4 regions of the Rahnella sp. PD4 genome follow, and region 1 is predicted to be linked to each of the others. Evidence: predicted binding sites of a transcription regulator. Region 1 holds the regulator's gene; each other region holds the start of a gene.
What was found. The regulator CRP, encoded in region 1, controls carbon source genes, mostly activating them, when cyclic AMP is high. The targets are predictions, from matches to a motif close to ATGTGANNNNNNTCACAT.
Positions count from the first base shown of each region.

Region 2: ACOZIO_RS05635 (2-hydroxycarboxylate transporter family protein) is a predicted target of CRP. The motif match lies at 1,409-1,426, and genes of this name have one in related genera.
Region 3: deoC (deoxyribose-phosphate aldolase) is a predicted target of CRP. The motif match lies at 1,429-1,446, and genes of this name have one in related genera.
Region 4: rbsD (D-ribose pyranase) is a predicted target of CRP. The motif match lies at 770-787, and genes of this name have one in related genera.

Region 1 is NZ_JBLZQF010000005.1:15,436-17,642, forward strand. Features, by position in the region: gene ACOZIO_RS14125 (phosphoribulokinase) at 1-127, shown strand, start outside; gene ACOZIO_RS14130 (OsmC family protein) at 131-538, opposite strand; gene crp (cAMP-activated global transcriptional regulator CRP) at 901-1,533, shown strand; gene ACOZIO_RS14140 (YccS/YhfK family putative transporter) at 1,595-2,207, shown strand, end outside.
Region 2 is NZ_JBLZQF010000002.1:191,991-194,197, reverse strand. Features, by position in the region: gene ACOZIO_RS05635 (2-hydroxycarboxylate transporter family protein) at 1-1,351, opposite strand, end outside; gene ACOZIO_RS05630 (hypothetical protein) at 1,461-1,637, shown strand; gene ACOZIO_RS05625 (ATP-binding protein) at 1,721-2,207, shown strand, end outside.
Region 3 is NZ_JBLZQF010000003.1:41,469-43,675, reverse strand. Features, by position in the region: gene deoA (thymidine phosphorylase) at 1-313, opposite strand, end outside; gene deoC (deoxyribose-phosphate aldolase) at 404-1,183, opposite strand; gene ACOZIO_RS09130 (TatD family hydrolase) at 1,732-2,207, opposite strand, start outside.
Region 4 is NZ_JBLZQF010000005.1:360,900-363,106, forward strand. Features, by position in the region: gene kup (low affinity potassium transporter Kup) at 1-654, shown strand, start outside; gene rbsD (D-ribose pyranase) at 869-1,288, shown strand; gene rbsA (ribose ABC transporter ATP-binding protein RbsA) at 1,296-2,207, shown strand, end outside.

The sequences.
Region 1 (2,207 bases):
GTTGCAGGGGTCATTTATCTCGCACATCAAAACGCTGGTGGTACCAGGTGGGAAAATGGGGCTGGCAATGGAGCTGATCATGGCGCCACTGGTGCAGCGCCTGATGGAAGGTAAGAAAATCGAGTAAACTTTATTCCGCTGCAATCACTTCAAAGCTGTGGGTGATGGTGGCCGCTTTACCCAACATCAGAGACACTGAACAGTATTTTTCGGCAGAAAGGCTGACCGCACGTTCAACAATCTTATCGGTCAGATCCTTACCGGTGACGATAAAATGCAGATTGATATGCGTGAACAGACGCGGCGCTTCTTCGCGGCGTTGTGAAGTCAGCTTCACTTCACAATCACGCACGTCATTACGGCCTTTCTGTAAAATAGATACCACGTCAATTGCACTGCAGCCGCCTGCGGACATCAGTAACATTTCCATCGGGCTTGGGGCTTTATCGCCCGCGTTACCATCCATTGAAATCTGATGACCCGACGCTGACTCACCTAAAAAGGTCAGCCCTTCAACCCATTTGACACGTGCGTGCATGAACTATTCTCCCGGTGAATAAACTTTTAGAAATCTGCTCTCAGAGTACCCTTTAGACCAAAATCTGGCAACGTAACCCGATCGCCATCATGCTGAAGCGAGACAACAGAAGACAGCATCTCAAACCTGTGCTACAAACAAAGCCGAAACATACTTTCCAGTAAATTGCGGTGACGGTTTTTGCGGTTTAAGAACAGAACCCACGGTGTTAACAGCAATAAACAGGCTGTTGCACTCCGACATCCGCTTGCAGCATTTCTGGGGAGTTATATGCTGAAAGGGCGCTTTGGATTTGAAGTGCCATACAGGGAACTCTGAGCCCTGTGATTTTGGGCAGCGATAACAACAGAGGATAATAGCTAATGGTTCTCGGCAAGCCACAAACAGACCCGACTCTTGAATGGTTCCTGTCTCACTGTCATATACATAAGTATCCTTCTAAAAGTACGCTGATTCACCAGGGTGAAAAAGCCGAAACGCTTTACTACATCGTGAAAGGGTCAGTTGCTGTCCTGATTAAAGATGAAGAAGGCAAGGAAATGATACTGTCCTACCTTAACCAAGGTGACTTCATCGGTGAGCTGGGACTCTTCGAAGAAGGTCAGGAACGTAGTGCCTGGGTACGTGCTAAAACTGCCTGTGAAGTGGCTGAAATTTCGTATAAAAAGTTCCGCCAGCTGATTCAGGTTAACCCGGATATTCTGATGCGTCTCTCCGCGCAGATGGCCAACCGTCTGCAAGTGACGTCAGAGAAAGTCGGCAACCTTGCCTTCCTCGACGTAACCGGTCGTATCGCTCAAACGTTGCTCAACCTGGCTAAACAGCCTGATGCAATGACCCATCCGGACGGGATGCAAATCAAGATTACCCGTCAGGAAATTGGCCAAATCGTCGGTTGTTCACGTGAAACAGTCGGACGAATCCTCAAAATGCTGGAAGATCAGAGCCTGATCTCCGCACACGGGAAAACGATTGTCGTTTACGGCACACGTTAATCCCTCGAAAATTGGCGCGGCAGAATACTGTCGCGCCTTTTTTATGGGCTAAGCTTTACCCATGACGTTATGGCGAAAACTGTTTTACCATCCTGAAGTGAATTACGCGCTGCGCCAGACGCTGGTGTTGTGCCTGCCTGTTGGCATTTGCTGGCTGTTTGGCAACTTGCAAATGGGTCTGCTGTTTTCCCTCTGCCCGGCCTGCTGTAACATCGCCGGTCTGGATACCCCGCACAAACGCTTTTTCAAACGTCTGATCGTCGGCGGTTCACTGTTTGCCGTGAGCAGTATTCTGCTGCAACTGATGCTGGAAAACTGGCACGTTCCGCTGCCGCTGATCATGCTATCGCTGGCGTTATTGCTCGGCGTTACCGGTGAAATCAGCCCGTTACATGCGCGCCTGTTACCCGGCGCGCTGGTAGCCACTATTTTCACACTGAGTATGGTCGGCGTGCGCCCGATGTGGCAGGCACCGGTGCTGTTCGCAGCAGGCACAGCCTGGTACGGGGTGTTTAACTGGGTGTGGTTTCGTATTTCGCAAGAACAGCCTATGCGCGAAACGCTCAGCCAGCTTTATCTGCAACTCGCGGATTATTTCGAGGCCAAGTACAGTCTGCTGACGCAACATACCGATCCCGAGACGGCGTTGCCGCCATTACTTACCCGTCAGCAGC
Region 2 (2,207 bases), on a different contig from region 1:
TGCCGAGCACCAGCAGGGCAACCGAGACATTAATGGCCCCGCCAATACGTGTGGCTATTTGGGCAAATGGCATCAGTTGCATGCGGTTACCGGCAGTCAGAATGGCGACATCACCGGTACCGCCCTGGCCACTCTGGCAGCAGGAAACGATGGCGACATCAATCGGGTGCATGCCAATTTTCTTGCCGACGAAAAAGCCGGTGGTGACCAGCGCTGCAACAGTGCTGACAATGACCAGCAGATTAGAAATCGTGAATGCGGCAACCAGTTCATTCCACGGTGTGATGGCGACGCCGACGGCGAACAAAATCGGGTAAGTGACGGAAGTCTGGAAGAATTTGTACACCACCTGAGAACCTTCGAGCAGGCGGGGAGAAACGCCGTGCGCCAGTTTCAGGCCAACAGCCGCAAACAGCATCCCGACCGGTGCAGGAAGACCAATCAGCTTGTGTAACAGCATGCCCACCATATAAAGCAGAACGGCCAGTAATGCACCTGAGGCAATGGTCGTGACATCGGTTTTACCGCCAGCCACTGTCGGCGTGTTGCTTTCCGTTGTGGCATTTTTAGCAGACGGCATCAGCTGACCTTCGCCGGTGAGGTGTGGATAGCGTTTACCTAGCTGATTGAGAGAACCGGAGATCACGATAGCCGTCAGGCTGCCCAGCATCACGATAGGCAGGATGCGACCCAGCGCCACACCCTGGTCCATGTGTAATAAGGTTGCGTAACCAATGGACAGCGGGATGGCACCTTCACCCACGCCACCGGCCATGATCGGTAAGATCAGGAAGAAGAAAATCTGAAAAGGTTCCATGCCCAGCGCCAGACCGACCCCCATCCCGACCAGCATGCCAACCACTTCGCCGCACAACATTGGGAAGAAAATACGCATGAACCCCTGGATCAGCACTTTGCGATCCATGCTCATGATGCTGCCCACGATAATGCAGCAGATGTAGAGATACAGAATATTGGTGCTTTTGTAGAACTTGGTGGTGGACTCCACCACAACATCCGGCAGCAGGCCGTAATAGACCAGCGCGGAAGGAATGAACGTGGCGCAAATCGCCGCAGCGCCCATCTTGCCGATAAAAGGCAGACGCTTGCCGAACTCGCCACAGGCAAACCCAAAGAACGCTAACGTGGCGACCATCACCACGATGTCGCTCGGCAGTTTGCCGTCAAGACAATCTATTGCGATAAGTAGCCCCGCCATGGCGAACAGCGGTAACGGAATAATGCCGATTTTCCAGGTATCGAGAATGTGCCACCATTTTTCTTTTAATGAGAGCTGTTTAACGCAGGAAGATCCCGCAGTAACAGAATAGGTGTCGTCAGTTGTACTCATTATGAATCCCCTGTGTCAATTTGTGCAGGGAGTATAAGAGTAATGCTGACCGGTAATATGTGAGGTGCCGCAAATTAGAAAAGGTGTTTTAAAGGAGTGAAAGGTTTTTATGGTTTTAATTAATTTAAAAACTCAGGCCGCTATTATTTTCGTGGTTTTTATGGTGTTATTTGCAATTATAATATTACTGTTAATTTATGGTGAAATAGCTGTTGTGAATTATGGGGTTAGCCGCCCAGGCCCTGACGCGCCTGATGATGTTATGCGGCATGCCTCGCAACTTTAATCCTTCACGCTGACGCAAATACCGGGGCGTGATAATATCTTTGCACTTTCTATTAATATCACTGTCTGGTTATAGGTTTCCCGATGCGGTTTCGGCCTTCTTTTCAGATAAAGCTATTCATTTATCTTGTCATGCTATTTATGACACTTTTTTCGATAGCGGGCATTTATTACTATTATGATATAGAACGTCAGTTATATGAAGATATGGGTACTCGTGCAAAAGTTCAGGCAGAGGAAATTGCACTTATTCCTTCATTAATTACCGCCGTTGAAAATAAGGATGTTCCGGCTATTAATCATTTAATGATGAGTATTTCTGCACGCAGTGATGCCAGTTACATGGTGATAGGCGATGGTAAAGCAATACATCTGTTTCATTCGATTTATGCTGACCGTGTGGGGAAAATGCTGGTCGGGGGAGACAACGGGGATGTGCTGGCGGGCAGAAGCACCACCACCATCCGGCTGGGAGGTATCGGCTTATCGTTGCGCAGTAAGGCACCGATCATCAACGGGCAAGGCAACGTGGTCGGTATCGTTTCTGTGGGGTATCTCACCAGCCACATCA
Region 3 (2,207 bases), on a different contig from region 1:
ATGCCGCTACCATCGGGCCCAGCATCAGCGAGGTCACATCACCCACGCCGCCGGTCGAATGCTTATCCACGACCGGACCGTTCAGGCCGAGGCTTTTCCAGTTGAGCACGGTGCCTGAATCACGCATCGCCATGGTCAGCGAAACACGTTCTTTCATAGACATGTCATTGAAATAGATAGTCATTGCCAGCGCGGCAATCTGGCCTTCTGAAACCTGGCTGTCGCGAATACCATTAATGAAGAAACGAATTTCCTCGTCGCTTAAAGGCTGACCGTCACGTTTTTTACGAATAATTTCTTGTGCGAGAAACAAGGTATCCCCCTGCCTGAGCTGAACGCTAAATGTGGATGCGAATACCGGACGCTGTAAAACAGCGCCACGGCATCGGCATAACAACAATGATTAGTAGCTGCTGGTGGCTTTCTGACCCGCGTGACCCAGCGTGGTGAGCAGACTGGCCAGCAGACTGGATGCGCCGAAACGGAAGTGACGTGCGTCAGCCCATTCGCGGCCCAGCAGGCGGTCAGCCAGCGCCAGATATTGCGCAGCGTCTTCAGCGGTTTTCACGCCACCAGCCGGTTTGAAACCGACAGTTTCGCCCACGCCCATCTCTGCAATGACGCTCATCATCAGCTCAGCGCTGTGCAGCGTGGCATTTTCAGGCACTTTCCCTGTGGAGGTTTTGATGAAATCAGCCCCGGCTTTGATCGCAATTTCAGACGCTTTGCGGATCAGGGCATCTTGCCTGAGTTCACCGGTTTCGATGATCACTTTCAGCAGGACGTTGGCGGCAGCACAGGCTTCTTTGCATTGTCTGACCATCTCAAAACCAATCTGCTCGTTACCGGCAATCAACGCACGGTACGGGAATACCACGTCAACTTCATCGGCACCGTAAGCAATTGCCGCACGGGTTTCTGCCAGCGCGATCTCAAGATCATCATTACCGTGCGGGAAGTTGGTCACGGTTGCAATGCGGATGTCCGGCGTACCTTGCTCACGCAGAGTTTTACGGGCAACAGGAATAAAACGAGGATAAATGCAGACGGCAGCAGTATTTCCTGCCGGGCTCTTCGCCTGATGACAAAGTGCGATCACTTTCGCATCCGTGTCGTCTTCGTTCAGGGTGGTTAAATCCATCAGGTTCAGCGCACGTTGCGCTGCGGCGGTTAAATCGGTCATATAACTCTCCAACAATTTTCAATTCCAGCGACCGGCCAGAACTGAGCATACAGTCATGAATTATTTCCCGCGTTTACCCTCGGGAAAAAAATTCTGCACGGTTGGCGAGCGGACTTGGTTCCTTGAAGATAGCGTGCGTAAGCGGCGTGTAGTGGCTTACGTGGCAACTGAGATCCTTCTCACCGCGCTTGGATTGGCTGACGCCAATACGTTGTGACTATTTGAACACGTCACATCAGGTTCCTGTGTGCAGTATTTCACACAAAATGAAAACCGTTTGCAACGTTGCTTGATGAAATGAGATATAAATCACATTTCATAGCCTTTATGCTCAGTATTCGACCCTTATAAGAGTGTATACCCGAATCATGACAAACGGAGTTCGGGGGATTACACCGCAATCACCCGGCGGCAATCACGCAGGTAATGTTATAATAATAACATTTTAAAGAGAAATTAAATCGTAACTCGCCAGAAAACCTTTTTATGCAGGCTCAGCCGCGTCAATGTGAATGTTATTTAAATCACAATTTAGTCTTTCTCAGGGTTCACAGCGAAGGGAGATTAAAGATGCGTCGGGTATTATCGAGCAATGCGCCGGCAATCTGTTCGGGCGTTTCACTGCGCAGGCTGCACAAAATGTCGAATACATTAGCCGCACGCTCAGGGCGGTTAGGTTGCCCCTGAAAACCCTGCAACGGCATATCGGGCGCATCGGTTTCGAGCAGCAAAGAGGAAAGGGGTAATCCGGCCATCACATGCCGGGTTTTCTGCGCACGCTCATAGCTGATGGTGCCGCCGACGCCTATCGCAAAACCCAGTTTAATAAACGCCTGTGCCTGAGAAAGACTGCCTGCAAATCCGTGTACCACCCCGGTCGCCGGCAGTTTTGCCTGACGCAGCATCGCTGCCAGCTGATCGTGGCTGCGCCGGGAATGCAGGATCACCGGCAGCGTCTCACGTTTTGCCAGAGCAAACTGCGCTTTCAGCAACCGTTGTTGTTGCTCAAATCTCGGCTCTTCCA
Region 4 (2,207 bases), 350 kb from region 1:
TTTATGGATATCCCGCTGTTCGCGGCGAATGCCACCAAACTGTTCTCCGGTGGCTGGTTGCCACTGACGCTGGGTTTGTGCATGTTCATCGTGATGACCACCTGGAAGAGCGAACGCTTCCGCCTTATGCGCCGTATGAACGAGCATGGGAATTCCCTGGAGGCGATGATCGCCTCTCTGGAAAAATCTCCGCCGGTGCGTGTTCCGGGAACGGCTGTGTATATGTCTCGTGCCATCAACGTCATTCCGTTTGCATTGCTGCACAACCTCAAACACAACAAAGTATTGCATGAGCGCGTGGTACTGCTGACGCTGCGCACGGAAGATGCGCCTTATGTGCATAATGTCCGGCGTGTCACCATCGAGCAGCTGTCACCGACGTTCTGGCGTGTAGTAGCCAGTTACGGGTTTAAAGAAACGCCGAACGTGGAAGAAGTATTCCATCGCTGTGGTCTGGAAGGATTACCGTGCCGGATGATGGAAACGTCATTCTTCATGTCGCATGAATCGCTGATCCTGACCAAGCGCCCGTGGTATCTGTACTTCCGTGGGAAACTCTTTATGGCGCTCAGCCGTAATGCCCTGCGTGCGCCCGATCAGTTTGAAATTCCGCCTAACCGGGTGATCGAACTCGGCACGCAGGTGGAAATCTGATCCCCATTTCTGCCGCTCAAAGGGTACCTTCGGGTGCCCTGTTTTATTTCTGCTCCTGCCTTTCTTAAACGATAACTCAAATTTCCACGTTGTTTCCGAATCAGTCAGCGAAACGTTTCGACGCTGATCACAATTCCATCACTAGCTCGTTGCCATGTCCGCTAATCTTTATAAACTCTTCAATGAGCGAAACGTTTCGCTGTAGGAGTTCACAATGAAGAAGTCACCGCTGTTAAATGCCGAAATCTCACATGTTATTGCCCGGTTAGGCCACACCGATCAGCTGGTTATTGGCGATGCCGGTCTTCCGGTGCCAGCAGCTTGCCAACGCATCGATCTGGCATTAACCCAGGGAGTCCCCACCTTTTTACAAGTCTTAGAGGTAGTGACACACGAGATGCAGGTTGAGCGGGCTATCCTCGCCGAGGAAATCCAGACTAAAAATCCTCAACTCCATGAAGCGTTGCTCGCCCAATTGACACAACTCGAACAACACCAGGGAAACACCATTGCTTTGGATTACGTCAGCCATGAGGCATTCAAAGCGCAAAGCGAAAAAAGTCGGGCTGTGATCCGCAGCGGGGAATGTTCGCCTTATGCGAACATTATTCTGTGTGCCGGCGTAACCTTCTGAGGCTTTTATGCAACCTTTGCTGCAACTGACAGGCATTGATAAAGCCTTTCCCGGCGTGAAAGCCCTTTCCGGCGCGGCGCTCAGCGTCTATCCGGGACGAGTGATGGCGTTGGTGGGGGAAAACGGCGCGGGCAAGTCCACCATGATGAAAGTGCTGACCGGCATCTATCAAAAAGATGCCGGCTCAGTACGTTTTCTGGGTAAGGAAGCGACGTTCAACGGTCCGAAAGCATCGCAGGAAGCCGGGATCGGGATTATCCATCAGGAATTAAATCTGATCCCTCAACTGACTATTGCTGAAAACATCTTCCTTGGCCGTGAGTTTGTAAACGGTTTTGGCCGTATCAACTGGAAGAAGATGTATGCCGAAGCCGATAAACTGCTGGCGCGCCTGAATCTGCGTTACAAAAGTGACCGGCTGGTGGGGGATTTATCCATCGGCGACCAGCAAATGGTCGAAATAGCTAAAGTGCTTAGCTTTGAATCCAAAGTCATCATTATGGATGAGCCGACCGATGCCCTGACCGATACTGAAACCGCTTCTTTATTTAGCGTTATACGCGAACTGAAAGCTGCCGGCTGTGGCGTGGTGTATATCTCACACCGCATGAAAGAAATCTTCGAAATCTGCGACGACGTGACGGTATTTCGTGACGGGCAGTTCATTGCAGAGCGTCCGGTCAGCGAACTGGAAGAAGACACGTTGATTGAAATGATGGTGGGCCGCCGTCTGGAGGAACAATACCCGCGTATTAATCATGAACGCGGTGCGCTGCGCCTGCAGGTGCGTGATATCAGCGGACCGGGAGTGAACAACATCAGCTTTGAACTGTACAGCGGCGAAATCCTGGGGATTTCCGGTTTGATGGGTGCCGGCCGTACCGAACTGATGAAAATTCTCTACGGCGCGCTACCGCGT